DNA from 3 places in the Lysinibacillus sp. DFXJR4 genome. Region 1 is predicted to be linked to each of the others. Evidence: riboswitches for the same ligand, from Rfam matches in the RefSeq annotation. Region 1 holds a riboswitch; each other region holds the start of a gene.
The links. Region 1 has a riboswitch for cobalamin ahead of cobT (nicotinate-nucleotide--dimethylbenzimidazole phosphoribosyltransferase). Riboswitches for the same ligand answer to the same signal wherever they lie in the genome.
Positions count from the first base shown of each region.

Region 2: it holds a riboswitch for cobalamin, as region 1 does, so the genes downstream of both, AC2CGN_RS11665 (ABC transporter substrate-binding protein) here and cobT (nicotinate-nucleotide--dimethylbenzimidazole phosphoribosyltransferase) in region 1, are expected to answer to the same signal.
Region 3: it holds a riboswitch for cobalamin, as region 1 does, so the genes downstream of both, AC2CGN_RS02900 (glutaredoxin family protein) here and cobT (nicotinate-nucleotide--dimethylbenzimidazole phosphoribosyltransferase) in region 1, are expected to answer to the same signal.

Region 1 covers NZ_JBXUNW010000001.1:323,666-333,992, reverse strand. The annotation lists gene AC2CGN_RS01565 (methionine gamma-lyase family protein) at 1-1,084, opposite strand, end outside; gene AC2CGN_RS01560 (trimeric intracellular cation channel family protein) at 1,341-1,946, shown strand; gene cobT (nicotinate-nucleotide--dimethylbenzimidazole phosphoribosyltransferase) at 2,015-3,076, opposite strand; cobalamin riboswitch at 3,166-3,342, opposite strand; gene AC2CGN_RS01550 (DMT family transporter) at 3,399-4,259, opposite strand; partial or broken gene AC2CGN_RS01545 (helix-turn-helix domain-containing protein) at 4,464-4,586, opposite strand; gene AC2CGN_RS01540 (nuclease-related domain-containing protein) at 4,742-5,692, opposite strand; gene AC2CGN_RS01535 (rhodanese-like domain-containing protein) at 5,921-6,223, opposite strand; gene hfq (RNA chaperone Hfq) at 6,332-6,562, opposite strand; gene miaA (tRNA (adenosine(37)-N6)-dimethylallyltransferase MiaA) at 6,672-7,574, opposite strand; gene AC2CGN_RS01520 (alpha/beta fold hydrolase) at 7,561-8,478, opposite strand; gene AC2CGN_RS01515 (glycerol-3-phosphate dehydrogenase/oxidase) at 8,483-10,129, opposite strand; gene glpK (glycerol kinase GlpK) at 10,148-10,327, opposite strand, start outside.
Region 2 covers NZ_JBXUNW010000004.1:43,273-53,599, forward strand. The annotation lists gene AC2CGN_RS11645 (heterodisulfide reductase-related iron-sulfur binding cluster) at 1-45, opposite strand, end outside; gene AC2CGN_RS11650 (cob(I)yrinic acid a,c-diamide adenosyltransferase) at 279-842, opposite strand; gene AC2CGN_RS11655 (adenosylcobinamide amidohydrolase) at 858-2,315, opposite strand; gene AC2CGN_RS11660 (FecCD family ABC transporter permease) at 2,312-3,313, opposite strand; gene AC2CGN_RS11665 (ABC transporter substrate-binding protein) at 3,310-4,272, opposite strand; cobalamin riboswitch at 4,475-4,660, opposite strand; gene AC2CGN_RS11670 (acyl-CoA dehydrogenase family protein) at 4,971-6,638, opposite strand; gene AC2CGN_RS11675 (class I adenylate-forming enzyme family protein) at 6,641-8,143, opposite strand; gene AC2CGN_RS11680 (MerR family transcriptional regulator) at 8,136-8,525, opposite strand; gene argS (arginine--tRNA ligase) at 8,774-10,327, opposite strand, start outside.
Region 3 covers NZ_JBXUNW010000001.1:566,774-577,100, forward strand. The annotation lists gene AC2CGN_RS02875 (MBOAT family O-acyltransferase) at 1-882, opposite strand, end outside; gene AC2CGN_RS02880 (GDSL-type esterase/lipase family protein) at 963-1,652, opposite strand; gene AC2CGN_RS02885 (sensor histidine kinase) at 2,229-3,389, shown strand; gene AC2CGN_RS02890 (response regulator transcription factor) at 3,392-4,075, shown strand; gene AC2CGN_RS02895 (alpha/beta hydrolase) at 4,407-5,423, shown strand; cobalamin riboswitch at 6,015-6,192, shown strand; gene AC2CGN_RS02900 (glutaredoxin family protein) at 6,313-6,537, shown strand; gene nrdI (class Ib ribonucleoside-diphosphate reductase assembly flavoprotein NrdI) at 6,534-6,893, shown strand; gene nrdE (class 1b ribonucleoside-diphosphate reductase subunit alpha) at 6,890-8,983, shown strand; gene nrdF (class 1b ribonucleoside-diphosphate reductase subunit beta) at 8,971-9,939, shown strand; gene dut (dUTP diphosphatase) at 9,952-10,327, shown strand, end outside.

The sequences.
Region 1 (10,327 bases):
CATAGCCTGGCATATAGGCTGGCTCTGGTGCGTAATGGGCATTGATTGGTGAGTTCGCTTGGATTTCGCGACAAAAAGCAATCATTTGTTCAGCCGTTTGGAATGAAACAGATTGAATTAAATCCGTTCGTTTCGCATCATAGCTTGGAGATGTAGACATGCCAACTTCTTCTAGCATTGCCGCTGTGAAAATTGCGCCTTTTAATGCTTGTGCTACAACGTGTGGCGCTAGGAAAAAGCCCTGATAAAAATCACCAAGCGTATTTAGTGTTGCACCTGCTTCTGCACCAATACCCGGTGACGTCATACGATAGGCACATTTTTCAACTAAATCGGCACGACCAGCAATATAGCCACCAATTTTGGCTAAGCCACCGCCTGGATTTTTAATCAGAGAGCCTGCCATTAAATCTGCCCCTACCTCTGTCGGTTCCTGAGCCTCCACAAATTCTCCATAGCAATTATCGACAAAGATGATAGCCTGTGGTGCTAATTCACGGATTTTCACACACATTGAAGCAATTTCTTCAATAGTAAAGGATGGACGTGATGCATAGCCCTTTGATCGTTGAATCGCAATCATTTTTGTATTCTCTGTAATAGCAGTCGCTACACCGTTCCAATCAATCAGTTGATTTTCTATTAAATCTACATGTCGATAACCAATTTTATAATCCTTTAATGAGCCAGTATCCTTATCACCGCCATCTACTATGGCTTGTAATGTATCATATGGTTGACCTGAAATATACAGCAATTCATCACCCGGTCGCAGCACGCCGAATAGACTAAGCGTAATGGCATGTGTCCCTGAAATAATCTGCGGACGTACAATGGCAGCCTCCGCTCCAAAAACCTCTGCATAAACACGCTCTAAATTGTCACGTCCCTCATCATCATAACCATATCCATTAGAAGGGTGTAAATGATAGTCACTCACTTGATGCTTCCTAAAAGCTGCAAGCACCTTTTGTTGATTAAAGAACGCCATCTCGTCTACCTTCCTTTGAAACGGGCGAACCTTATCCTCTATTTTGGTAGCCAATGCTAACGTTTCTTCTGTTAAATTCGTTGTAAAAGTCATGCATTCTTCTCCATTCACATTTCTTCCATTGCGGGCATCTACAACCACAAATTGAAGTTTTCACTTTCTCCTATCTTATCTTAACAATTTGTAGATGTGTCTGCAAAACTTGCCTATTGTTTCTACTCGCAATTTGCGCTAAGCTAATGTGCGGACTTCTTTCATTATTTTTGAAATTTCATAGATTCTCTTACATTTAATAGAATTTTTTAACTTTAATGAGAAAGTACATTATTTTTCAGAAGGGGTGAAAGGGATGGCTTGGGAGGTTTTCAGTATTATCGGAACAATTGCCTTTGCTATTTCTGGGGCAATTATTGCCATGGAGGAAGAATACGATTTATTCGGTGTTTATATACTCGGTATTGTCACTGCCTTTGGTGGTGGCGCAATTCGTAACTTACTTATTGGCCTGCCTGTTACAACATTATGGGGACAGGATATGATGTTCCAAATTGCACTTGCGGCAATTACTATATTTTTTATTTTTCCACATCATCTAATTCAGCATTGGCATCGTTGGGGAAACTTTACGGATGCCATTGGCTTATCGGCATTTGCTATTCAAGGTGCCCTCTATGCTGTAAAGCTCGACATGCCCATTAGTGCAGTGATTGTAGCTGCTGTCTTAACTGGTTCAGGAGGCGGCATAGTTCGAGATCTTTTAGCAAGACGCAAGCCTCTCGTATTACGTGATGAAATTTATGGGGTTTGGGCAGCTCTTGCAGGACTCATGATTGGTCTAGAAGTATTGACAGGCGACCTCTTTTTATATGGATTATTTGGTATGATAACAGTGCTAAGAATTCTTTCCTATATGAAGAAATGGCGTTTGCCTTTACGAAAGCTCAATCGGGCATAGGCATTTTATAAATAGTAACAAGCCCAAATAGTTTTGAATTATGGGCTTGTTATACTTTTTGTTACGATCTATTCTTTCGATTCTACTAGCACTACAGATTCCTCAAGTGTTGCCATGTTTTTCATCATGGAGCAAGCTGCATCTAAAATTGGAAAGGCTAAAGCTGCACCAGAGCCTTCTCCTAAACGCATATTCATATGTAGCATTGGTTCAACCCCAAGCAACTTGGCTGCTATTTTAGCCCCTGGTTCTTCTGAGGCATGGGAAGGAATGATGTAGTCCTTTACTTTTGGCTCAAGCTCAAAGGCAATGAGAGCAGCAATCGTAGAAATAAAGCCATCAATTACAACAGGTTTGTGATTTGCAGCAGCCGCAAGTACAATTCCAGCCATAGCACCTATTTCTAAGCCACCAACTTTTGCAAGAATATCAATAGCATCGTGGCGATTGGGCTTGTTTAGTGCAATAGCATGCTGAATAACCTCCACCTTATGCGCAATTCCCCCTGCTCCAACACCTGCACCTAGTCCTGTTACTATATTTGGATGACAGGCATGAAGCACAGAAAGGATAGCCGCACTTGGTGTTGTATTCCCAATACCCATTTCACCAGTTCCAAGAACATCCGCTCCGTTTCTTATTTCGTTCGTTGCAACTTCAATTCCTACTTCGATGGATTGAATAGCTTCCTCTTTTGACATAGCTGGACCCTTTGCCATATTGTCTGTTCCATATTTAATTTTCTTTAGAATGACTCCAGCATCCAATGGTAAATCTTCTTTTACACCAACGTCGACCGTTACAATTTTGGCATTGGTTATGCTGGCGATTGCACAAACCCCCGTTAACCCTTTTGGAAAATTCATTGTTTGTAAAAAGGTGACCTTTTGCGGATTTGAAGTTACATCTTCCTCACAAACACCGTGATCTGCTGCACAGACAATAATTGCTTTGCTCTCAATTTTAGGAAATAATTCTCCTGTAATACCAGCAAGCTGTACAGCAAGATTCTCCAATTTCCCCAAGCTTCCAGGTGGCTTGCTCAGAGAGTCTATATATTCCCTAGCTTTCTCCATCATACGGCTATCCGCATTTTGAATTTTTTTAATCGTGTGCTGTAATAATTGCATGAAACTATTCCCCTTTCAATCTTTCGAGACAATATAAAAAGCCTGCAGTTTATTCATGACAAATAAACTACAGACTTTTCCATCGTCTATATAATCGAAGCAATTAGGCAGGTCTCCTGGCTCAATTTCAACATTTCATAGAACCTTCCCAGCACCATGCTAGTGGCATTCTCTATGAAACTCCTTTTTACAGTGGTGGGACCGCTAAAGACTTTCACTTTATTCCCTATTCTCCCTCAATGGGCACCTAATGCTATTATGCAATTTCTTTTAATTTACTGTAAAGATATCTTTCTGTCAATATGTCACCTTTAAAGCTAAATTAGACTTCTTTCTGATCTATTTCACTAATAAATGTCGCGCCAAGCAATAGAATAGCTCCTATTATTTGCAGCATAGTCATTTTTTCTCCTAAAATCATCGTTGAGATTACCAATGACGTTAGAGGGTCAATATAGCTTAAAATGGCTATGCTTTGCCCCTTTAAATGACTCATTCCTAAAAAGAAAAGATAGAAGCCTATACCGGCATGGACAATGCCCAATGCTATTAGTAAACTGATGGATTTTATATCGATATACATGATTTGAAATCCAGTTGTTCCATAAAGATAAAGTGCTAGAAATAACGCTGCTAAAGAAAGCTGCAGAATTGTGTTTGACGGTTCTTTAAGTCCATGAATATACTTATTGACAAAAGTTACCAACGTATAGAAACATGCTGCAATAAGCCCATACACAATGCCGATATCTTGCCCATTTTCTTCTGTAGCTTGGCTATGGACAATAAAGAATAATCCAACTAAAGCCACACCTACATAGAAAATTTTTCTTAGATACAGTTTTTCTTTTAATATAATTGGTGATAAACAAATCACTAAAACTGGCGCAAAATAATAGCTAAGCGCTGCATTGGCAATGGTTGTTTCTTTGTACGCTTGAAATAGAAAAATCCAATTCCCACATAACGCTACACTTGATAGCAGTAATGGCCATATATTAGACAAAATGGATGCTTTCGTTATTTTTTCTTTTTTAACGATGAAAATTATCAATAAAAAACTAGAGCCAATCACACTCATCCAGAAGGCAATTTCACTGGATGGCAGGTGTATATATTTAGCAAAAACACCGATAGCCCCAAAGATAATCATAGATAAAACAAATGCAAATTTTCCGCTCACTTCTGATTCCTACTTTCTACTTATATAGTTTTTAGCCTATACAGTAGAATCTATTGCAAGAAGAGCAAGCTAGTGTGGAATGCCTTAAACAGTAGACTCTACTGTCAAGACATTGTTGGAGGCGCTATTGATCGGAACATATTACTCATCCTTTCTATTTTCAACTCGGTCATTCTATACTTATTTTACCAAAATCCACTAGATTTAAATAGTTCGATATTTGGCTGGTGTCATTCCAACATATTTTTTAAATACTTTACTAAAATACTCTTCATTACTATAGCCCACTAACGAAGCGATTTCATTATTTCTTTTATTACTATGAACTAGTAGCGCTTTGCCTTATCAAATGCCTGATAAATAATTTAAATCCATCTGAGGATCATCAAAATGCGTATAAAAATAATTGATTATTTTTTTCCTGTTAGTGTTATGTATTTTAATAAGATATACGATGAAGACCGCTTTCATCGTGTAGCTTTCTAATACTCCGAAATTTTATAATGACTATAGCGATTATTCCCTATCTTTTCAAACTTCAACGCTTTTATAATACGGTAGGCAATATACTTGCTTGGTATATTGAATTCTTGGCATAAAGTGGTTGTAGAAATATAGCTTTCCCGTAAAAGTCGATAATCCTGTAATGCTTGTAAAAAAGCCTCATTATTTTCTACACCGCAGCTTCGACAAAGCCAAGAGCCATGCCTATAAAACATGCTCTTCTCATAGGCACACTTTGGACAAAGAACACCTGATCTCCATTCATCTTCCATCAGTTTTTGTTCCCATAATTTATCTTGACGAATAGATTTTAAGTGCTTAAGCAATCTCTGAAAATCACTCTTTTCTAATGATTGTTGACCAAAATGCTGTAGCTGTTGCCATAAGAAATAAGGTAAACCCACACTATGCATAATTGGACATTCTGTGCTTAATTGACCAATTATGGTAGAAGGATTTGCAATTACGATCACTTTCACAATTGGGAGCTCTATATTTAGTTGCTTTAATAATATTTGGAAATAGCTTTGATGCCGAAATAGTTGATCTACTGGATAGATGAAACTGTCTATTTTTCCATCCGAAGTTGTACGAATACATTGTCTCTTTACATCATCAAAATCAAGTTTTCCTAAAATATTTTTAATTTCTATTAAGCATAGAAAATGTGGTGTCACAAATAGTGTATCGATTTGATGTGTAAAACCTGAATTATTGATAAAACAATAATCATAGAATATTTGATGAGGGAAAGTGAAGTTCATTTCTTGCCAAAGTCGATCAACTCGGAGCTCACCTTGAAAACCAGCACTCAATTTTCGATGTAACTCTTGAAAATACGGATAATTTGGGGATGTTTTCTGCAGTCTGCGTAATAACGCTTCAAGCTTTAACAGTTTGTGGGGCTTTTTTCGCTGGGTTGTTTGCAATTTATCACCACCTTTCTTGTATCTATCATATCAGCTAGAATGAATTGTGTTCAATCGAGTGTTTTTCTCTTGCTATCAAGCACAAGCGGCCTTCTATCTAGCATAAATACTAATCAATTCTGCACATATTCCCCTCCATTCAGCACTCCCCCCATCAAAACATAAATTCCTACTTGTATTCGACAAAAAAAGCCTCCGCATACTAAAGCGAAGGCTTCAAAATCAATGTTATTTAAATTCTAACTCACCATCATAGGCAAGCATACCACCTTCAAGGTTTGTTACATCAAAGCCTTGAGCTTCTAAATAGGAGCAAGCATTTGCTGAACGACCGCCAGCCTTGCAAACAATAATATATGGTTTCGTCGCATCTAATTCCTCTAGACGTTCTGGAATGGTTCCAAGCGCTATATGCTGAGCACCAGGAATCATACCTTGAGCTACCTCATCTTCCTCACGAACATCTATAATGTAAAGATCTTCATTAGCGTCTAATAGTTCTAATAATTGCGTTGTATCCATTGATTTCATAAAAGTTTGTCCTCCAAAATATCAATTTCCTATTACATTATAGCTCGAAGGCAAAAAAACAGCTAGTGTCATGAACACTAACTGTTTTCATATCATATTTACATGCTTTTATTGCTCTGTTTCTAAAAAATCTACTTGCTTTACAGGAACGAATGTAGAAATAGCGTGTTTGTAAATAAGATGCTGCTTACTTTCAGCATCAATTAACAACACTGTAAAATTATCATAGGATTTTACAGTTCCTTTTAATTGAAAGCCGTTTAAAAGAAACACAGTTACAAATACACTGTTTTTACGTAGATGGTTCAAGAACGTATCTTGCAAATTAATTGACTTCATCAAAAATGCCTCCCTACTCTCTTTCTACCTCTTCATTCCTATAGTAGCATGTTCTACCATTTTAGCAATTAGTAATTTTTAGAAATTCTCTATTCTGTAATGGGATGTTTTAAATTTGTTCACCATTTGAAATAAAATAGATATCCATCTTATTACGGAAATAGGTTAATTGTCTTTTGGCATAGCGACGGGAATTTTGCTTTAAGCTTTCAAGTGCTTCATCAAGTGAGCATTTACCATCCAAATAATCATACAATTCCTTATAGCCAATCGCTTGAATGGATTGTACACCTCGAATATTTTGCTGCCATAACCCCTTTACTTCCTCTAACAAACCGTTGTCCATCATCACATCAACACGGTGGTTAATTCGATCATATAGCTCTTCTCGAGACATATTTTGACCAAGCCCTAAAACAACATGGTTATAGAGAGGAATCTCTCCACGATTTTGTGCCTTGGAAGCCTTAGAAACACCACTTAGCTCAATCATCTCTAATGCTCGTATCACACGGCGCGTATTATTGGGATGGATGGACTCCGCAGTTTGTGGGTCAAGCTTCTCTAGCTTCTCATGCATTGCCTCAGGGCCTAATTTTTTAAGCTCTTCATAATAAGCCTTTCGTGCCACCTCATCTACCTGCTCCTCTGTAAATTGAAAATCATAGAGCACTGCCTGCACATATAAACCAGAGCCCCCTACAATAATAGGCAACTTCTCCCGTGCTCGAATTTCTGCAATTTTCGTTCGCACCAATCTTTGATAGTCTGCTACTGAAAAAGCCTCCGTTGGCTCCTTAAAGCTAAGTAAATGATGTGGCACCCCCTCCATCTCTTCCTCAGTAATTTTAGCCGTACCAATATCTAAGCCTCGATAGACCTGCATGGAGTCACCGTTTATAATTTCACCATTATATTTTTTTGCTAGCTTAATACTTAATGCTGTTTTACCTGAAGCAGTTGGGCCAACAATTGCGACGACCTCTGCCTGTTTTATTTTATCTTGTATCATTTTTTTCTAACCACCGTAATAAAACTTGATAGACTGCCTCTTGGTTATCCTCGTTTAAAATTTCATGGCGTTTATCCTCAAATAAATAGACTGTCACATTCTGTAAGCCTGCCACAGCGAATTGCTCAGCAACAGCATAAATACCCTGCCCTTGATCTCCCACTGGATCCTTACTACCACTTATCAAAAGAATAGGAAGATCTTTTCTTACTTTAGCCATTTCATTTTTTCGATTTAAGGTCATAAAACCTGTTGTCAAATCTACAAAAAATTGATTTGTTGGGATAAAGCCACAATATGGATCATCTATATATTTTTGTACCTCGTTTTCAACAGAGCATAACCAATCATACGCCGTCTTCGAATTGGAAAATTGCTTATTAAAGCTTCCAAAGCTCAGCTTGTTTAATAGCTTGCTTTCTGTCTCTTTTCCAAGCTGCTTCGCTAAGGCTCTCGCTACTAAATTCCCCATCGCATGCAAGGTTGTCACATGCCCTGTTCCACAAAGAATTACCCTATCAACATGGTGGCTGTACAGTTGTATAAATCTTCTCGTAATAAACGATCCCATACTATGTCCAAAAAGTATGAAAGGGACATCTGCAAACTGTTCATGTAATGCTGTAACTACCTCATGGACATCCTCTACGACTCGATCAAACCCATTTTGTTCAGCAAAAAACCCTAATGTACCATTATAGCCTGCCGTCTCGCCATGCCCACGATGATCATGCATAGTTACTGCATACCCAGCTGCCGTTAGTGCGCTAGCAAACTTTATATAGCGCCCACTATGCTCCGCCATACCGTGCAAAATATGAATATGGCCAATACATGTACTTGACGGCTGTAATGTACGCGTAAAGACAAAATGGCCGTCTGACATTTCAATGTAACGTTCCATTTCCCTACACTCCCTCTTCCACAAAACTTGTTGCATCTAAAATAGCCTGTTCTAGATGAGCAATATACATGTTTTTTTGTGGCTCTGTATAATGTAAGCGTTGCTGCATCACTTGAATAACCTGTTGTTTATAACGTTTAACAGCATCGATATCAAAGTATAACAAGCCTGTACGACGAATAAAGAAGTCACTTGGTGTGTATACCATCTCTGCCTCGATACCATAGAGCAGCATTGCATGGAGAGCAAGTGGCATTGTACTACCATGCTCATGTAAATATTTTACCTGATCAAACAACGCATCGACATTTGTGCCATATTTTTGAACAAGCATTTTTGCTTCATCATAGTTTAGCCCGTACTGAATGCCTTCTCTTGCTTTATAGGCTGTATAATCAGGGAAATTAATCGCATTGATGCCCTTTGCACCAGAAAGTGATAACTCACGTGTTATACATGGACTTGCGTGCTTATATTTATGCATTTTGACAATTTTATCTACAATTGTTTCTGCCATTTGACGATAGCCTGTTAATTTTCCACCAGCAATTGTCATGAGTCCACTTGGAGCCGTCCATATTTCATCCTTTCGAGAGATTTCAGACGGATTCTTTCCTTTTTCAAAAATAAGTGGACGTATGCCAGCCCAGGAAGATTCAATTGTTTCTCTTGAGATTTTCGCTGTTGGAAAAACAGTTTTTGCCGCAGCAATTAAATAATCAACATCCTCTTGTGTCGCAAAAGGATGTGCTATGTCCCCTTCATATTCTGTATCGGTGGTACCTACATAGGTTTTACCATCACGTGGAATAGCAAAGGCCATGCGACCATCCATGATATCGAAGTACACCGCTTGCTTTAACGGGAAATCCTTTTGATCTAGAACAATATGGACCCCTTTCGTGAGTCGTAATTGCTTTTTGTCTGCCACTTTATCCTTTTGACGGACAGCATCCACCCATGGTCCTGTTGCATTGACAATTTGCGCAGCATGCACTTCTATCGTTTTTCCTGTTATATGATCCTTAACTTGCACACCTACAAGTTTTTTCTTATGATATAAAAATTCTGTCATCTCGGCATAATTAATGCATAATGCTCCATATTCCACTGCTTTTTTCAGAACCTCAATGGTAAGACGCGCATCATCTGTCCGATATTCAACATAATAGCCTCCACCGACCAGCTCATCTTGATTGAGTAAAGGCTCAAGTGCTGCAGTTTCCTGTGCACTTAGCATTGTTCTACGCTCATTCTTCTTGACACCTGCTAAGCGATCATAGACCTTCAAAGCTAATGATGTAGTTAAGGGACCAAGTGAGCCTTTTTTATATAATGGTAGAAGCATCTTTTCGGGTGTTGTCACATGTACGGCGTTATCGTATACAATTTCCCGTTCACGCCCAACCTCAGCCACTACGCTTACATCAAATTGCTTTAAATATCGAAGTCCCCCATGAATAAGCTTTGTAGAGCGGCTTGAGGTGCCAGCAGAAAAATCCTGCATCTCAATCAGAGCAACTGACAGCCCTCTAGATGCAGCATCGAGTGCTATACCTGCACCTGTAATACCACCACCAATGATTAAGACGTCAAAGCTATATTGTTCTAAAAAATGCATAATTTTAGGACGATGCTCAAATGAAAACATATCTTATTCCCCCATCAGCTATGATTTAAATATTCTTGTAGCCGCTACAGCTCTTTGCCAGCCCTTATAAAGAGCTTCTCCCGCTTCTGCATTCATTTTCGGCTGATACGTTTGACCATGCATCCATAATGCAGATAATGCCTCTTGATTTGGCCAAAAATTTGTCGCAAGCCCTGCTAAATAGGCTGCTCCAAGTGC
Region 2 (10,327 bases), on a different contig from region 1:
AACCACGACTGTTAAAACGATGTTTGCAATTAATAATGGACTCATGGTTGGTCCCCCCTTTAGTTTGTCGTAATTTTCTCTCTTTGTGGTAAATTTGCTAGCTCATACGTAAATGTACGTTATTACATCATTATATTCCTATTCTAATAAATGAGTGAGCATTCAGTCAACATAAAACGGAAATATTTCTGATAATTTTATATTCTTACATTTTCCAAGAAAAAAAGCCACCCTGAATTTTTTCAAAGTAGCCGTTTTTCTTTTTCTTTACAAGAATATTACTTTTTAAAAACATTACCGCTTCGAATATATTCAATATCAGAAACCTTCATTCTACAGTTCACAACTCGTGCAGCGGCAAATAAATAATCTGATAGTCGGTTTAAATATTTTTGGACAATTGTTGGTACATCCTGAATTTCCTTCATGAGAGTTACCATTTGGCGTTCTGCTCGACGTGCAACTGTACGGGCAATGTGTAAGGTTGCAGCTGCTGGGGCACCTCCAGGTAAAATAAAACGCTGTAGAGGTGGTGCTTCATCTGATAAAGCATCAATTCGAGATTCCAACACTTCAATTGGCTGCTCCGTAAGCTTATAATGACGCTCCTTCATAACATTTGCTAGGTCCCCACCTGCATCAAAAAGCTCATGCTGAATCGTTTCTAAATCAATAAGAATATCCTTAAAAAGCTCCCGATCTAATTCACTTACAGCCTTGCCAATAAATGAATTTAATTCATCAATAGCTCCGTAAGTTTCCACTCGTAGGCTATCCTTGTCAACACGTCCACCAATAAGACTTGTTTTGCCTGTATCCCCTGTTTTCGTATAAAGCTTCATCTCTCTCATCTCCTATCATCCATTTTTATAATTTTTAATGGCTTGCACAGTTGTCGCAAAAACACCCTTACCAATGATCTTCCCCACCTCTGTAATAGGGCCTCCATACTGCATTTCCTCACCTTTTTGTGTTGCAGCAATCAGCAAACTATCTGTAGCAGTACCTGTTGCAATGGTTCCACTTAGTTCATCGCAAACATCTTCTGACTGTAATGCCTTCGTTTTTGCTTCATTTGCTGTCATCATTGCTTGGAAAAATGCTTCTTCTGACAGACTACCATTGATAATAACCCATGTATTTATAGTACCAATATATGGTTCAATCTGTCGTTCATGTACACGAGAAACATCTACAGCATTGCCAACACCAGCAGTAACAGCAACAAGCACACTGCCAAAGGATGCTGCATATTCATTAATTGCTACTAGCCTTGATGGAACTGCTGTTAGCATAACAACTGTACTCGTTGAGGAAAAACTCTCCTTTTGTAAAAATGCTGCTACCTCTCGCTTGACATCATTTATGACATAATCCCCTGGAACTGAGCGATTTAAGAGGCAATCATACCAGCCAATCCCTGGGTTATGGACGGCAGAAGACACTGTTTTTAAAGGGAACTCAGATTTTAACTGAATATAATGTTCAGTAACCTTAAAATTATCTTTGTTAATATATGCACGTTGCAGATGCTCACCCGATGCAGGCATCATCGTTATTTGTGGCTTTGGAATTTCAGGATGTGCATAGGTCGCTACCCTTGCCTGATAGACCTCTTCAATTTGTGAAGCCATCAATACTTCATGGGGTACCCCAAATGCACGCATTTGCCCTGATTCCATTAATAATAATTCGTCACAATAAAGAGAAGCTAAGTTCATATCATGTAACACCATAATAACGGTTAATCCGCATTCAATTGCTTCTTTCCGCACCATATCTAAAATTTGCCGCTGATGTGCAATATCTAAATGATTGGTCGGTTCATCCAGCAATAATATTTCTGCTGTCTGCGCTAAAGCCTGGGCAACAAAAACTCGTTGCTGCTCACCACCTGATAAGAATTCCATGGGTGTCTGCTCGTAGCGTGTCACATCTGTTAGGGCCATTGCGTGTTGGACTGCTTGTTCATCAAAATCTGACCAGATGGAAAAAAAACCCGATTGATGTGGATAGCGTCCAAGAGATACTGCATCTCGCACACTGTTTGAAAAGGCATTCGCATGTAATTGTGGAAGAACGGCCATTTTTTTTGCCAAAGCACGAGCATTGTAAGAACTAATATTTTTGCCATCTACTTTTATAGTACCTGCCGTTGCTGGTAATATGCCAGTAATCACTTTTAATAGTGTGGATTTTCCGCTGCCATTTGGACCTAATATCCCTAATATTTTTCCCTTTTTTACTGAAAAACTAATATCTTTGACGATTGGTACGCCATCATAGCCACCTGATAGATGTTCAACGACGATCATGCCCGTACCCCCTTACCTCTGCGCTGCTTATAAAAAATATAGGAAAAGACAGGTGCCCCAATAAATGCAGTAATAACACCAATTGGTAGCTCCCTCGGCATAATAATTGTTCGTGCAATTAAATCACATATAATAAGCAATGTCGCACCATTTAAAAAGGACAATGGTAATAAATGACGGTGGTCTGAGCCCCAAATCATCCTTGTCATATGCGGTACGACTAATCCAACGAATCCAATTGTTCCCGAAACAGCCACTGCTGCTCCTGTCAGCATGGATCCACCAACTAAAATTAAATACTTACTTCGTTTCACGTTAACACCTAAGTGCTTTGCTCGTTCCTCCCCATATAACAGCACATTTAATTCCCTTCTTTGTGTCCATAGCATCAATGAACCTACAATAACAAATGGGATAATCATTTGCACAAAAGGCCAGCCTCGCATTGATACAGAACCAAGTAGCCACCCCATCACTTGCCGCAGCTCCTCGCCTGATAGGGCAATCATTAGAGAAATAAGTGAGCCTAAAAATGAACTAAAGATGACTCCTGTTAAAATTAACGTTTCCATTTTCAGAGAACGATCTACTACTCTTGCAAAGCTCATGACTGCTACCATTGTTAATACTGCCCCAAGCATACTAAAGGTTGGCAATGTATAGAGACCAACTACCGGAATTGAAAGACCAAAGAATATCGTCATTACTGCACCAACTGATGCACCAGAAGAAACACCCAATGTATAGGGATCTGCTAAAGGATTTTTTAGCAGGCCCTGGAAGGCAGCTCCTGCAATGGCCAGTGAAGCTCCCACAAGCCCTGCTAGGAGAACTCGCGGCAGACGTATTTTCCAAAAAATATTGGCAGCCGTTTCATCAACTGTTTTATTCCACAATACTTCTAGCGGAATATGAACAGAGCCTATAGCTACGCCACACCAGATGCCAATGATAAGAAGTGTAATGGCTGTTACATAGGCTGTGACTATTTTACTCACTTAAACGCCTCTGGGTAGATCGCTTTCGCTAACTCTTCAAGACCCTCTCCTAAACGTGGTCCTTGACGACTTGTTGTATTCTCATCTACCTGAACAATGGCTTTATTTTTTACTGCATTAATTGTGTCAAAGCCAGCACGCTGTGGTAGCTTTGTTAAAATATCAGGTACATAATGATATGTCACCACGATGACATCTGGATTTTTTGCAATAATTTGTTCGGAACTGATTTCATACCAATCTGCTGTATCTGCTGCAACATTTTCGGCATGAATCATATTTAGCATTTCATTCATAAATGTATCTTTACCAGCTGTAAATATATGTGGCTCATCAGATGCTTCTACAAAAACTTTCTTTGGCTTTACATCCTCAAGTTTTGCAAGAACCTCTTCTACTTTTGTCTTCATATCTTTAATTATTTTCTTGGCCTCAGGTAATTTCCCAGTTGCACGACCTAGCTGTTCAATTGTTGTGTAAATTTCATTAAAGTCCTTCGCATTTGTTACCACAAAAACCTTTAAACCGGCAGATTCAAGCTGTTCAATGGCCCCTGCAGAAAATGTCATACTCGAAGCATGAGCAAACACGATATCTGGTTGTAAGGCAATAATTTGCTCAATATTATATTCCATACCACCAACTTTTTGTTTTTCAGTTGCCTCTGCAGGATAATCATCATTATCGGTAACACCCACTATTTCATTGTTTAAGCCAAGAGCAAATAAAATCTCTGTATTACTTGGAATAAGAGAAACTATTTTTTCAGGAGGTGACTCCAGCGTAATCTCCTTGCCAACAGCATCTGTTATCGTCATAGGGAATGTTGCTTTGTCTACTTGTGTTGTTTCTTGCTGCTCAGAAGATGCTGGCTTTTCATTTTTTGCTCCTTCTCCACAGGCAGCAAGTAAGCCAATTGCTAAAAATGCGGAAAGTCCTAATTTCCAAAATTTCTTCATATGAATCCTCCTAGTATATAAATGCGTAAATTTTTACAAATTATTTTGCTGATAGATTAGTAATCGACGAACTTTATAAGTTTATCGCTCATTTTTTCAAATTTATCGACATCTTTCATACAAAACAAATACCCCTCATCCAAAGTGAGGGGTAATAATGCACAAAAATACGCAAAATCCACCACCCTATCCTCGTAGGTTGTAACGTGTCTCTATAAAGGCAGGTCTCCTGGCTCGTGCTCCATACGTTTTTTCAAGCCTTCCCGAAAAACTTTCAGTGGCGTACATTGAAAAAAACTAGCACATACAGTGGCGGGACCGCATCGGAATATCACCGATTTCCCTTTTCACTTTACATAAGTAAAGAACCTTTATAATATTCAGTTGATTTTATTATACATGAAAACAAAAAAAGTCGCCTACCATCTAGACGACTTCTCCTTTAATCAATTATGCCTCGGCATAATTGCGTTCGGAATCGGCTTTGTGCTTACACAAAGAACTCCTTTTCGATTCCGTGACATCCGCCGGAGGCTTTGGGCCAACACGATGTTGGTCACTCAGGCGTTTTCACAGGATGTGAAGATCTTAGCCTGAGTTCCTCTATTTCAGCGGGTGTTTGGATACCCTCTGAAAAGTAGCTTAAATTCGCATTCATCTCACCACCTATAGAGGTGGGAAACTTCTGCTGAAAGAAGTTAAAGAATATCTGCAAAATATTGAACTGTTTTCATCGGTGCCCCTAGTTCTCTTAATGCCCATGTATGCTCTAAATATATATCTGCCAGCTTTTCATATTTACCACCGAATCTGTGAGCCCATTCCACAGCTACAACGCTTTCATACATATGCGCCATTTTTTCTGCTACCGCTTTTGCCTCAAAAGTTTTCATTGCTTCATCCAAAGAGCTAAACGTATGCAATGTCGATTTCAATTGTACTAATTGTTCCACTACTAATTGGCTTAGAGTGCTGTTAGCTACCTTAGCTAAGCGTTCCTCCATAATACGTACAAACAACTTATGAGCTTGGAACTTATCTACTAAACGAATCAGCTCTAATGCCAGTATATTGGCAGTTCCTTCCCACACCGTAAGCACCTGTGCATCTCTTAGTAAGCGAGGTGTCACAAAGTCTTCAATATAGCCATTTCCACCATGTAATTCAATCGCTTCACTTGCATATTTCACCGCTTGCTCGGCTGTTTCCTTTTTCATAATGGCTATATTTAAACGATTCATCATCATATCCTCATGATTGCCCTGACCACTTGTCACTTTATCATATAGCTGAATAAGATCAAAAACTGTTGCTACTTCCACATGAAGCTTTGCCGCAAATTTTCCTAGTGTATCCTGAATCATTGGATATTGCGTTAAAGGCTTACCAAAGGCAGAACGATTTGTCACATAATGCTTTGCCTCTAAAAAGCCACGTCGCATAATACCTAAAGAAGCTACGGCATTGCAAATTCTTGATAGATTAAGTGCCTCTAGCATATAATAAATTCCTTTATTCGGCTCACCTACAATATAGGCAAGTGCACCTTCAAATTCTACCTCACCAGAGGGAACTGCCTTCACACCAAGCTTATCCTTTAAGCGACGAATACGAAGGTTATTCACAGTACCATCCTCCGCTCGCCACGGAACTGCAAATAATGTCAGCCCTTTAGAGCCGGCAGAAGCCCCTTGGAGTCGCGCCAGTACCATTGCTACACCGCACATGCCTACATTAGATGCAAAATATTTTTCACCATATAAACGGAACTGCTCGCCTTCCTGTCTTGCCTCTACAGCATTTGCCCCAACATCCGAGCCACCTTGTCGTTCTGTTAAAAAGGTTGCTCCCTCATAGAGCTCAGTATCACCTGTTGCACAAACATGTGGTAAAAAGCGTTCCTTTACCTCATCATTCGCATAGTGATCGAGTAAATAAGCTGTAGCCATTGTTAATGTAACAGGACAATAAAAGCCCGGCTCAGCATGGGATAGTAAATACCCTTGGGCAAAGCTATATACATAATTACCCTTTCTTCCTAGTTGCGGAATATTCTTATGCACATAGCCCACAATCCCTGTATTATACGTATCTTCTATTGTTTTTTTGTAGCCATCATTGACCCAAATCTCTGATACCTCTTCACCGTAAGCATTATAACGTTGTAATCGAGGCTCGCCCTCTCTATCTGTATGCTTCGCTCTCTTATCAATATCTCCAGCACAAAGCTCTCCAAAATCTATTAGCTCACGTGTTGCATATTCCGCAAATTCTTTATCAAGCATTATTTCTAAAATACTATGGAGCGTATCGTTATCTTTAAAAAAGTTCGTTGTTTTCATTTCTTCCTGCTGTAACACCTTCATAATTATCTCACCTCTTGTCCCTTCAAGGATTGTTTTAATATTTTGCCCGATGCATTCCGCGGAAGCGCTTCCACTTGCTCAAAAATTCGTGGAATTTTAAATTTAGCGAGATGCTGCTCCAAATAATGTCGAAGAGCCTTGTCATCAATTTCTGTTTTGGCAGCATAAACAGCCTTTACTGTTTCACCCCACTGTGGATGAGGTACACCGATAACCGCTACCTCAAAAATCCCCTCAAAATTTACAATACAATCTTCAATTTCCTTTGGATAAATATTGACACCACCAGAAATAATCACATCCTTCTTGCGATCAACAATCCATATATACCCGTCTTCATCCACACGGGCTAAATCACCAGTTTTTAACCAACCATTTATAAATGCTGCCTTCGTCGCAATGTCGTCCTTGTAGTAGCCTAGCATATTGCCCTCTCCAAATAACACAATTTCACCTACCTCACCAGCACGCACATCCTCTCCATCCTCATTAATAATACGTAGCTCCGTTCCAAGAGGTGCACGTTGTCCTATACTTCCTGCCTTTGTCTTATGTTCCTCACCAAATAATAATGAGCCGCTTGGACCAGCCTCCGTTAATCCATAAACACATGTTAGATGATTTGTACGGAAAGCTTTTTGTATATAACTGATTTCATTTTGTGATAATGGTGCACCACCATATACCCACCACTTCATAGAGGATAAATCAGCAGTTTGTAATCTCGGCATTTGAGCAGTTAACAAATAGGCAACTGGCGCACCAAAGAAATGCGTTGTCTTCTCCTGTTCAATTGAATCCAAGAACAAATCAGGTGTAAATGTTGAGGTTAATACATGTGTCGAGCCAACAAGCATTCCCGCCATTAAAAATAAATGCAAAGGAGCTGAATGCGTTAACGGCATCATTAGAAGGATGCGGCTTTCGGGCTTTACCTCCATCTCGACAGCAATCATTTGTGCCACGGTTAAAATATTACGATAGCTAAATAACACACCTTTTGGTTTCCCTGTTGTCCCTGAGGTATATAAAATTGTCGAAGCGTCATCCTCATTGAGCTGACAATCAATTGTTTGTGAGCTGGCACTTTGTATTAATGCTTCAAAGCTTAACCAACCAGCTGTCTCTTGACCCGTTTTAATTTTCATTGGTATGATCGAAATATTTTCGACTGCATGAAAAATAGCTTCATGTACAAGAATAGCTGTAGCCTCTGCATGCTGTGCCACAAACTCTACCTCTTGTAAGGTAAATTTAGCATTGACTGGAACAACAATTGCCCCAATACGTTGGATCGCAAAATAGCTAACTGCAAACTCTACAACATTTGGCATAAAAATGATGACCTTATCTCCTTGCTGAACACCCCTCTCAAGCAAAGCATGACTAAGTCTTGTCACTTGCTCATCTAAATCGCGATAGGTCACACGTCGACCATGACAAATCACTGCTTCAGTTGTTGGATACTTTCGGGCATTCCGTGCTAATAAATTTGAACTATTCACCGTGCATCTCTCCCTTTAAAATCGCTAATTTTTCACTAAATTTGTCATGTAATTGCTGTAATTCCATCTTCATTTGTACAAGCTCTGTTATTTTACTATCAATTTCTTGTATTTTTTGTTCCCCATATTCGACTGTTCGCTCTAATTGCTGAATCCCCGTACGATCAAAATCAAATAGCAGAACCATCTCCTTGATTTCCTCAAGGGAAAATCCATAACGCTTTCCTCGAAAAATAAGTTTAAGCTTGGCTAACTCTTTTTTTGAAAAGGTTCGCTGATTAGTAGATGAACGACTAGGATGAAGAAGCCCAAGCTCCTCATAATAGCGAATGGTTCGTGTAGAGACAGTAAACTCCTTTGCCACTTCTTGAATCGTCTTCATCTTCTCCCCCCTCTCAATTTCCATCAGTATACCATTGACGTTAACGTAAACTTCAACAAAATTTTTGAAATTAACAGAAAAAATACCACTTAAAGCAGTTGAATAAAACCATTTGCAGAGTCTATCCGTCACTTCGCTGCTTCTATCCGCCTGTTTCTACTTTCTATCCGTCACTTTTGACCCTTCCATCCATCCGAGCCACAAAAAAACCCCCCAGCACAATATCATGCTAGGGGGTAAAAACATTATTACATTTTTTCTGGAGCGGATACTCCGATTAAGCGTAACGCGTTTGCAATTGTTGTGCGCACAGCAGTAATAAGGGCCAAACGTGCTTCTGTTAATTCTTTATTTGAAGCATCTAACACTTTTTCAGCGTTATAGAAGCTATGGAAAGCTGCTGCTGTTTCTTGAATATAGTTTGCGATGCGGTGTGGTGTGCGGTGCTTCGCAGCTTCAGCTACCACTTTCGGGAAATCGCCCACTTTTTTCAATAAATCAATCTCTTTTTCAGCTGTTAACAGCGTTAAATGATCTGTTGTTGCAGCAAAGCCTTGCTCATTAGCTGAACGTAAAATCGATGAAATACGTGCATGTGCGTATTGTGCATAATACACTGGGTTTTCATTTGATTGAGAAACAGCTAGGTCAAGGTCAAAGTCCATATGAGAATCGCCTGCAGTTTTTACGAAGAAATAACGAACTGCATCTAATCCAACCTCTTCAACTAGTTCACGCATTGTCACAGCGTTCCCTGTACGTTTTGACATTTTAAATTTTTCGCCATTTTTATAAAGCTGTACCATCTGGATAACTTCAACCTCAAGCGTATCACGATCATAGCCAAGTGCTTGAATAGCTGCTTTCATACGTGGAATATAGCCGTGGTGGTCAGCTCCCCAAATATTGATTAATTTATCGAAGCCACGAACAATTTTGTCCTCATGGTAGGCAATATCTGGCGTTAAATATGTGAACGAGCCATCATTTTTAATCAATACACGGTCCTTATCGTCACCAAATGTAGTAGAGCGGAACCATGTAGCGCCATCTTCTTCAAATACATGACCATTAGCCTTTAATTTCTCTAATGCAACTTCAATTTTACCGTTTTCATATAGCGAAGTTTCAGAATACCAAACATCAAAGTTTACTCGGAAGTTGGCAAGGTCTGTTTTTAGTTTATCTAATTCTAAAGCTAAACCATGCTGGCGGAAGAAAGTAAATCGTTCCTCGTCTGATTTGGATAAAATAGTATTACCATGCTCACCAGCAAGTTTACTAGCGATTTCAATGATATCAGCACCATGGTAGCCATCCTCAGGCATCTCTGCATCTAGACCTAAAGCTTGCTTATAACGAGCTTCTAGTGAATAGGCTAAATTATTAATTTGATTACCTGCATCATTAATATAATACTCACGAGATACATCATAGCCTGCCATATCTAATACATTACATAAAGAGTCCCCTACAGAAGCTCCACGTGCATGTCCTAAATGAAGGTCACCTGTTGGATTTGCAGATACAAACTCAACCTGGATTTTTTCTCCTGCGCCAGCATTTGAACGACCATAATCAGCCCCTTGCTCAAGTACTGCCTTCACAACACCCGTTAAGAAATCCTTACGTACTGTGATATTAATAAAGCCTGGACCAGCAATATCAATTTTTTCGATATCTGTCCCAGCAGTTTCAAGATTTTCTAAAATAGCTTCAGCAATTGCACGGGGTGGTTTTTTTGCTAATTTCGTTAATTGCATTGCAATATTAGTTGCATAATCCCCATTTGACTTATCCTT
Region 3 (10,327 bases), 240 kb from region 1:
AGGAATGTATACATACTCTCTAAACCAAGAGCCTAATGAAATGTGCCATCTACGCCAAAACTCAGTGACACTTTTAGATATATAGGGATAGTTAAAGTTTTCTGGCAAATCAAAACCAAACATTTTTCCTAAACCTTGCGCCATAGCTGAATATCCCCTAAAATCAAAGTAAATTTGGAAGGCAAAAGCAATAATCCCAAGCCATGCTGTTAAAATAGTTAGTTCTGACATTGAGGTTGATTTAACATTCGTCCAAAGAAGTCCTATATTATTAGCTAAAAGTACTTTTAGGGCAAGACCTCTAATAAATAGCTCCATTCCTTCGCCAAAACGATCTAATGTTACTTTTCTATGTTGTAATTGGGTTTCAATATCACTGTATTTTACAATAGGCCCTGCGACCAGTTGTGGAAACATCGTTACATAAGTACCAAAAGAAATAATATTTCTTTGTGCAGATACTTTACCTAAATATACGTCTATCACATAAGACATAGTTTGAAATGTATAGAAAGAGATTCCAATTGGAAGAGGGAGAGTGTCAACATGAATATTTAAGTGAAAAATGGAATTGATGTTGTCCACTACGAAACCATAATATTTGAAGAATCCAAGTATTCCTAAATTTATAATGATTGAGTTAATGAATATAGCTTTTGTAATTCCCTTGTGACTTCTATATTTGTCTATAAGTACTCCGTTCATATAATCAAATAGGGTGGAGAATATCATAATTACTATATATACTGGTTCACCCCATGCATAAAAAATTAGACTAACTACAAATAATATAAAATTCCGAAGAGTCTTAGGAGATATATAATATAGAAGAATGGCTAATGGTAAAAATACAAAAAGAAAAATTAAGCTACTGAATACCAAGATTTGTCACCACCTAAATAATTACACTTTTTTTAAGTACAGTTCCTCTATTAGAACTGTGAATTTTTAGAATATGGACACTACTTAACAGAAATTTTTAAAATATCGAGTAGATGCGTATAATATTTAGCTTTAAAGTGTACGCCATCTTCATCATGTAAATCAGTATATTTATCAAAAATTGGAGATAAATCAATGTACTCTACTTTTTCAGCTGTTGCTAATTCTTTAAGCTTCAGATTATATTCATTAATGTGTAGATATTGTGGAAACTCCTGTAATGCTTTATCTGTAACAGGTGTTACAGATAAAATGTGTATTTTTAGATTAGGAAGCTTTTCCTTTACTTTTTGTATTAGTTTGGAATAATTATCTATTGAATAGTTAACTGGATGATCGATAGGGTTTCCTTCAAGATCCATTGGCATTAGTAAATCATTAATACCAAAACTCATAAAAAGGTGTTCAGGATTTTTTTCTACTACTTTGTCAACATCATCTTCTAATGCTATAGCTGTAACTTTACCTGCGTCAGCGATAACATTTGTATCATCGATTAATTCTTGATAATTAAGTCCCTCTGTAATAGAATCTCCAAAAAATAAACTATTTTTAAAAATAGACTCATACTTCCTACTTTCCGATTCCTTCTTAAAAGCCGTATTTTGTGTGATTGTATTCGATGTCTTTTCGGTCCCATTGTCTACACAGGCTACTGAGCACAATGCAATAGCTCCCATTAGTACACAAATAAATATTTTCTTTATCATTTTATTCTTCCTCTCAAATCATATTTTGTAAGCGATCGTCATTGTATAAGCAACTGCCGTTTACAAAACATAGACTAGCTGCTATAGATAAAGATAATGTGCAGATAGGATAGAAATTATTTAAAGAATAGTCCAAGTAAAGAAGAGAACTAAAAATGACAATGTGGTTATCTGTAGAAAAAACATTCAGACGCTAATTTAAATAAGAGACAATAGATATGAAAAAAGGAAGCAAATCTGTTATTACCAACTTGCAAAATAGAAAAAACTATTCTTTCTATTTTAAAATCAGAAAGAATAGCTTTTTGTATGTATTGGTTTATTATTAGCTTAGGAAGGAAATGGTCTAATCAAAAAATAAAAAATTATTATTAAAATACACATAATGAATATTTTTCTATAAAAAATGTATCTCTTAAAAGAAGTATAGTTTGCAGATATAGTCAAGTACATATAAATAAAAATAGGGTAATATTGTCTAATGTGAACAACAGTACAGTCACTTTATCATCATCAACTATGGGTTGAAAATAATTAGGAATGATGGTCTACACACCGAAGATAGGGGAATAATGTATGAAAGCAATAAAAGATCAAAGGAAATGGCATTGGTTGGACTATTTTTTATTTCTAATGCGTACGATATGGTTTGCATATAATGGCAATTCAATATTCATTAGTACGATTGGTTCAGAAAAGTGGATTTTACTTTTATGGGCTAGTTGTTCTTATATAATACCCCATCTATTTTATCGACCTGGGCTTATAAAGTTCCAATATTATATAATGACCGAGGTGTTGTTAACTGGTTCATTGTTTATTTACTTATCAAGTCAGCATGAAATAGCAGTGACTTATAGTTTTCTACTCGTGCCTATCCTAACTGTTGCCTATGCTTGTCAAGTTAAGCCATTAATTTGGTTAGGTCCTTTCTTAGTAGTTGGTACATGGGCCAGCAGTCTTTTCATTAATAAGGATTTCTTTGCACTTTTTATAGACACAATTATTTTTTATGGTATTGGGTTTTGCCTAGGAAGAACGACTATTGTCATTACCGCTAATAAAGAGTTAATTGCCTCTATTGAGGAAAAAAATAAGCATTTGGAATACTATTCAAAAAGGATTGAGGAACTGACGATTAGAGAGGAACGAAATCGAGTTTCACAAGATTTGCATGATACAGTTGGCCATATTTTTACATCAGTCATAACCAGTTTAGATGCCCTTCCTTTTCTATATCAGGCAGATAAAAAAGAAGCAGAAAAAAGTATAAAAGAGATTTCGGATTTAGCACGAAATGGATTGAATGATGTGAGGAAAACAATTCATCATATGTCGCCAATGAACCATCAAACACTTGTTGAATTGGTGCAAGAATTGATTGCTGATTTTATGAAACATACAGCAACAGATATAAAGCTGAGTGTTGAAGGGGAAGCTATCAAAGTTAGTGAAAGAGTAAAGTTTGTAATTATTCGTTGTATACAAGAAGGGCTTACAAATGCGAAAAGACATGGTCAGTCAACTTTTATTATGGTAAATATTTCGTTTAAACAAGAAGAATTAATTGTGCTTATTGAAGATAATGGGAATGGTTGTGATGAATTGAATTTAGGATTTGGATTACGCTCAATGAAAGATCGAATATCGGCATTAGCGGGGACAGTTACCTTTTATTCTAAATTGAATAATGGTATGAGAATAACGTGTAACATACCAATAGCAAAGGAAGTTTAATGATGGTGATTAAAGCGGCAATAGTTGAAGATCAAGAGATTTTAAGAAAAAGCTTAAAAATTGTGATTGAAAGTATTTCTGACATTGAGATTGTGGGTACTGCAGAAAATGGGGAAAAGGCAATTGATTTATGCGGAATGGAAAGCCTTGATATTCTATTAATGGATATTCAAATGCCAGTGATGGATGGTGTAAAGGCAACAGATGAAATAAAAAAACGTTGGCCACATATAAAAGTGATAATACTGACTACTTTTCAAGATGTTACTCACGTTTTGGATGCTTTAAACGCCGGTGCAGATGGTTATATATTAAAGGCTGTTGATCCAGAATTTTTAATTCAGGGTATTAAAATGGTCTACCACGGAGGTTCCCTCATCCCTCAACAATTAGCAAAAGAGGTGTTTGGCCAGATACAAATAAAGAAAAACGAGCACCCAGAACATCTTGACGATAACCTCATAAATCATCCATATGATTTAAATAATCAAGAATTAAGGGTTTTAAAATATTTAACCCAAGGATTATCCAATAAAGACATTTCAGAAAAGATGTTTCTTTCAATTGGAACTGTAAAAAACTATATTTCTACCATTTATTCAAAATTAAACGTTAGAAATAGATCTTCAGCTATTATTAAAGCAATGGAAGAGAGTCTTATAGTAGATAAAAAAACATTAAAGTAAAAGAGTGTAGATAAAGTTCAACTGACTTTGTCTACGCTTTTTTTTTATATTAGTAGATTTAAATTCATGGCAAAAGCCACTTATTTTTAAAGAAGTAATATGTATTAGCCAAAGGTCATAAAATGTCGTTTTTTAATGACTTTTTATTGACTTGCTGGCACTACAGCATATTACCTTTCATTGGTAGAGTAATGAATAAGGGAGGTAAAAATACACAAGCTTAAATCCATTTCATAATAAGGATTGCTAAAAAATGCCCTCACAATCATTTAAAAGCATGTATTGGATCATAAATTAAATTACATTAGCAGAAAGGAATTAATAGAATTAGATGAAAAATATAAAGAAAATAATAAAATATATGGGAGTAATTATTATAATAATATTGTTATTAGTACTTTTTCGTCCCACATGGACTTCGAATATAAAAGGGGATAACAGTATTAGCGTTTTAGAACAAGTTAAGATCAATGGTACAAAACAGCAAATCATGATTAGAGGTCGTGATCAAAATAACCCGGTCATTATATATGTACACGGGGGACCGAGTGTGTCCGAAATTCCTTATGCCAAGTACGAAGACTTATTAGAAAAGGATTTCACTGTCGTTAATTACGATCAAAGAGGAAGCGGCAAATCGTATCATTTTAATGAGGATTATTCTAACTTAACGGCAGATGTACTTGTAGATGATTTATTAGAACTTACGGATTATATTTCAAAACGATTTGGTAAAGAGAAAGTGATCCTAATAGGTCATTCTTACGGCACATACTTAGGGACAATGGCTGCTTATAAAGCTCCAGAAAAATATGAAGCCTATATTGGGATTGGTCAGATGAGCAATATGCAAGAAAGTGAAATAGATAATTTGAATAATACGATAAGTGAAGCGAAAAAAGCCGGAAATACAGAAGATGTGAAGTACTTAGAGGGGGTCGCTGAAAAAATACATGCTGGAGAGGCAGTGACTCCAAGAGGTTATGTGTATAAGTACGGCGGCGCTACAAGACTTATTAATATGTCGGATGGCGATATACTATTAAGTCGTGAATATAATTTATTAGATTCAATTCGCTATACATATGGAGTTGCTAATTCACAAGAACGGCTTGTAAAAGAAACCTTGGAAAAGCCGCTACCTAAGATCGTTACCAAACTTGAGCTACCATTTTATTTTGTAATGGGTAAATACGACGCTATGACTTCATCTAATGCAGCAAAAAATTATTTTGATAGGATTGAAGCGGATCAAAAGGAGTTTATTTCTTTCGAGGAGTCAGCTCATTATCCAAATTTTGAGGAGAAGGAAAAATTTTATCAATGGATGTGCGATACATTTAAGTAGGGCAGCATAGATACGTGCCTAAATGGAATGAAAATACTTTTCCTAACAAATAGAATTTACTACAAATGGAAAAATGATAATTTAAAGAGGGAAGAGGCTAATAATTTCTTTTGTAGTTCAAAAAATGGTAAAGTGAAGGAAGTCTATGATAGAGAACATAAAATGCGCCGGACGTCTGAATTTAATAAGGAACTATCTTTATTTATCGGCTAGAATAATATGTAAGGATTTATCAACAATCAAAAGTTTAACAGTCTATTATTCTTCGGAATAAGGACTGTTTTTATGTAAAGAATTATTGTATTAGCTTATGCCTATATTTTTGATGGTATATTCCAAAAAAGTATTTACATAATTACTTCTTGCAAGGAAAGGCAGGAAAATGATTTTAAATACATAGTGTTACTACTTTCATAAAAATAATTCTTTATCAGATGTCTATTATTGTTTATAGCGTTAGGAACTATTTATCCACTTGCTTACTATCATTTTGCGGAAAATATCGAATAATCTTACTATTAAGAAGTCTCTAATCTAGATTTACTTTTATTTTGAAGGATGGTACACTTAGTTCTATCGGAAAACAATATATTGTGTTTGTTTTATTAAGGTACTACTATATGTAGTTTAATAGGGAAGTTCGGTGCAATACCGACGCTGTCCCCGCAACTGTAAAGCTGACGATGATTTAAGCCACTGTGCTTTCGCATGGGAAGGAAATCAGAGAATGAAGCAAAGCCAGGAGACCTGCCTATATAAAACACAACAATCATTTCTTCGGGGATTAAGGAATGGGGACGTAGCTATTTTTATGTGTTTTTAACGTTTCCATTTTAGGCTGTCTCTCTTTGAAGAGATAGCCTTTTATTTTATGAAAAGAGGGATTTATATGAAACTTTATACAAAAACAATTTGTCCTAAATGTCTTTGGGTAAAATCTGAATTACAACGAGTAGGAATTGAAGCAGAAATTGTAAATATTGACCATGATGAAAAAGCAAAGCAAACTATTATAGATGCAGGATTTTTAAGCGTGCCAGTTCTTGAATATAATGAGACATTTATAGGGGATGTTAAGGAAATTGTTTCTCAAATCGAGCTGATTTCACTATGATTATTTATGCTAGTCGTACAGGTAATGTCCGAAATGTTGTCTCAAAATTAAAGGGGAAATCAATGGAGCTGTCTGAGGAATTACAGTTGAGTGAGCCCTACCTTTTAATCACATACACAGACGGATTAGGTGATATCCCTGCAAAGGTAGCTCGTTTTTTAGAACAAAACGGAAATTACTGTAAGGGAGTAGTTGTAAGTGGCAACAGTAATTTCGGCCATACAGTATTTGGCGCTGCTGGCGAGAAAATTGCAGCAAAGTATCATGTGCCTCTAGTGCGTAAATTAGATTTACGAGGAAATCAAACTGATTATGATGCAATACAAACGTTTTATGAAATGAGGGTCATCGCGTGAAAACATATTTAAAGCTTAATAATGATGTACTAAATCGTTATAGTACAACAGGTCAACTAGAGTTAGAAAAGGATCGAGAAGCAACACGCCGTTACTTTTTAGAATATGTAAACGTGCGTCTCCGTTACTTTATTGATATTGAAGAAAAAATCCGTTATTTAGTCGATGAGGGTTATTATGAAAAAGCATTTATCGATATGTATGAGATGGAATTTATTAAAAAGCTATACAAAAAGGCATATGATTATCATTTCCGTTTTCCATCCTTTATGAGTGCAAGTAAATTTTACGATAGTTATGCCATGAAGAGTCGTGATGGGGAAGAAATTTTAGAAAAATATGAGGACCGTATTGTCATTATTGCTTTGTATTTAGCACAAGGCGACACAATATTAGCAGAACGCTCTGTTGAAGCGATGATGGAGGCGTATCAGCCTGCAACTCCAACAGCATTAAATAGTGGAAAGAAAGCACGTGGAGAACTAGTAAGCTGCTTTAAATTATCAATGGATGACTCTATGAATAGTATTGCTGAAAATATAGGGTATTGTTTGGAGCTATCACGCCTTGGTGGTGGAGTTGGAGTAAACTTAACAGATTTACGTCCTTTAGGAGATCCAATTAAAGAGATTCTAAATCGTGCAAGTGGTGTAATCCCAGTAGCGAAACTATTAGAAAATTCTTTCAGTTATTCCAATCAGCTTGGACAACGAAATGGCTCGGGCGTAGTCTATCTAAATATTTTTCATGCTGATATAGAAAATTTTATTTCATCCAAAAAACCAAATGCTGATGATAAAATTCGTCTTGCAACTCTATCGACAGGCATTATTATACCAAGTATTTTCTTTGAACTTATGAAACGTGATAAAGATATTGTATTGTTTAGTCCTTATGATATTTTTAAAGAATATGGTAAGCGTATGTCTGAAATTTCAATTACAGAAATGTATTACGAGCTACTAGATAATCAGAAAATTCGTAAAATTAAGCGTTTGAATGCTCGTAAGCTTTATACAGAGGTAAAAAAAGCGCAATTTGAATCGGGCTATCCATTCGAAATTTTTGATGATAATGTCAATAACGTGCATCCGCTTAAAAATATTGGTCGTGTGAAAATGTCAAATTTATGTACAGAAATATTGCAAGTTCAAGAAACAAGTATTATTACTGACCAAGATGTGCCGAATGAATATGGGCTAGATGTATCCTGTAACTTAGGTTCAATTGATATCCATGCAGCAAGCAAAGTAACTAATTTTGAAACATTAGTCGATACAGCTATGCATCTATTAACAAATGTGTCACAAATGACGAACATCAAGAATGTACCCCCTGTTGCAAAAGCAAATAAATTAATGCATTCAGTAGGGCTTGGTTGTATGAATCTCCACGGCCATCTTGTTACTGAGGGAATCATGTATGGCTCAAAGGATTCTATTGATTTTATGGATCATTTTATGGAGGCGATGAATTATTTTTCACTCAAATCTTCAATGGTGATGGCAAAAGAAAGAGGCGAAACATTCTACCGATTTGAGGAAAGTGACTATGCTTCAGGTATTTACTTTAATCAATATATAAATAAAACAGAGGAAGAACTGTCACCTGCTGTGCTAAAAGCGCTTGGAAATATTCCAATCATAACAGCAAAAATGTGGGAGAATTTAAAGCAGGATGTTATGCAATATGGATTATTTCATTCATATCGTTTGGCGATTGCACCTACTGGAAGTATTTCTTACATCCGTAGCTGTACGGCTTCTATTGCTCCTTGTACAGAGCGCGTAGAGGTACGTGATTATGCGGATAGCCGAACAATTTATCCAATGCCACATTTAACAAATGAAAACAGTCATTTATATGTAGAAGCATACGATATTGATCCATATGACTTAATTGATTTATATGCAGCCTCTCAAAAACATGTTGACCAAGGCATTTCGATGACGCTTTATGTAACTGACAATTGGACTACAGAACAATTGGCTAAAGTATATATTTATGCATGGATAAAGGGAATTAAGTCCGTTTACTATGTTCGCCAACGTTTACAAAGCTTAGAGGAGTGTGTAGCATGTCAAATATAATATATGAGGCAGTCAATTGGAATAAGGCAACGAGTGAACTTGCACAAATATTTTGGGACCAGCAATGGAAGCAAATTTGGTTTCCTGAAGAAATTGCGGTCAGCAAAGATATTAAACAGTGGAAAAGCTTTGAGCATCAAGACACGTATAAAAAAGTGTTCGCAGGATTAACGTTACTGGATACCGTCCAAACAAATATAGGGATGAATCGTGTGGCCGCTTATACAGACGATTTACAGGAGAAGGCGGTCCTAACTGTTTTTGATGCATTTGAGGCCATCCATGCCAAATCTTATTCTTATATTTTCACAACACTTTGTACAAACGAAGAAATAGATGAGCTATTTGAATGGGTTAAGAAAAATGAATTTCTACAGTATAAGGCCAATAAAATTGCAGCTATTTATAATAGTATTGAAGAAGACAATCCAGAAAGCTTATGGAAGGCGATGTTCTCCTCCGTTATGCTTGAATCTTTCCTTTTCTATTCTGGCTTTTTCTACCCGCTATACTTAGGAGGACAAGGCTTCCTACGAAACAGTGCTGAAATTATTTCGCTTATTTTACGCGACGAATCCATCCATGGTGTCGCAGTTGGATTTTTTGCTCAAAATCTATTCAAGAAATTTTCAAAAGAAAAACAAGAAGAGCTACGTTTATGGGGCTATGAATTATTACTAGATTTATATCAAAATGAAATGAAATATACGGATGATATTTATGCGGAAACAGGATTATCTCCTGAAGTCAAAGCCTATGTACGCTATAATGCTAATAAAGCGTTAATGAATGTCGGCTTCGAATCAATGTTCCCAGAAGAAGAAGTCAATCCGATTGTGATGAATGGTATTCGTAATGAAGGCTCCACATATGACTTCTTTTCACAAAAGGGCTCGACTTATGCCAAGGCAAAAGTAGCACCGATTACAGACGACACATTTAATTTTAATCGTTAAGGATGAAAAATAATGAACTTAGACGTGAAAATCAAAAGAATACATGCTGATGCAATGCTTCCGATGCAGGCCAATCCAGGTGATGCTGGAATGGATCTTTATTCAATTGAGGCAGTAGAGATACCAGCAGGACAAGCTAAACTAATTAAAACAGGCTTACAAATTGAATTACCAAAAGGAACGGAAGCTCAAATTCGTCCAAGAAGCGGACTAGCATTAAAACATAGTATAACAGTTCTAAATAGTCCAGGCACAATTGATGAAGGCTACAGGGGCGAAATAGGTGTTATCTTAATCAATCATGGTAAAGAGACATTTATAGTAGAAAAATCAATGCGTATTGCTCAAATGGTCATTCAGCTTGTGCCTACAATTCAATTGCTAGAAG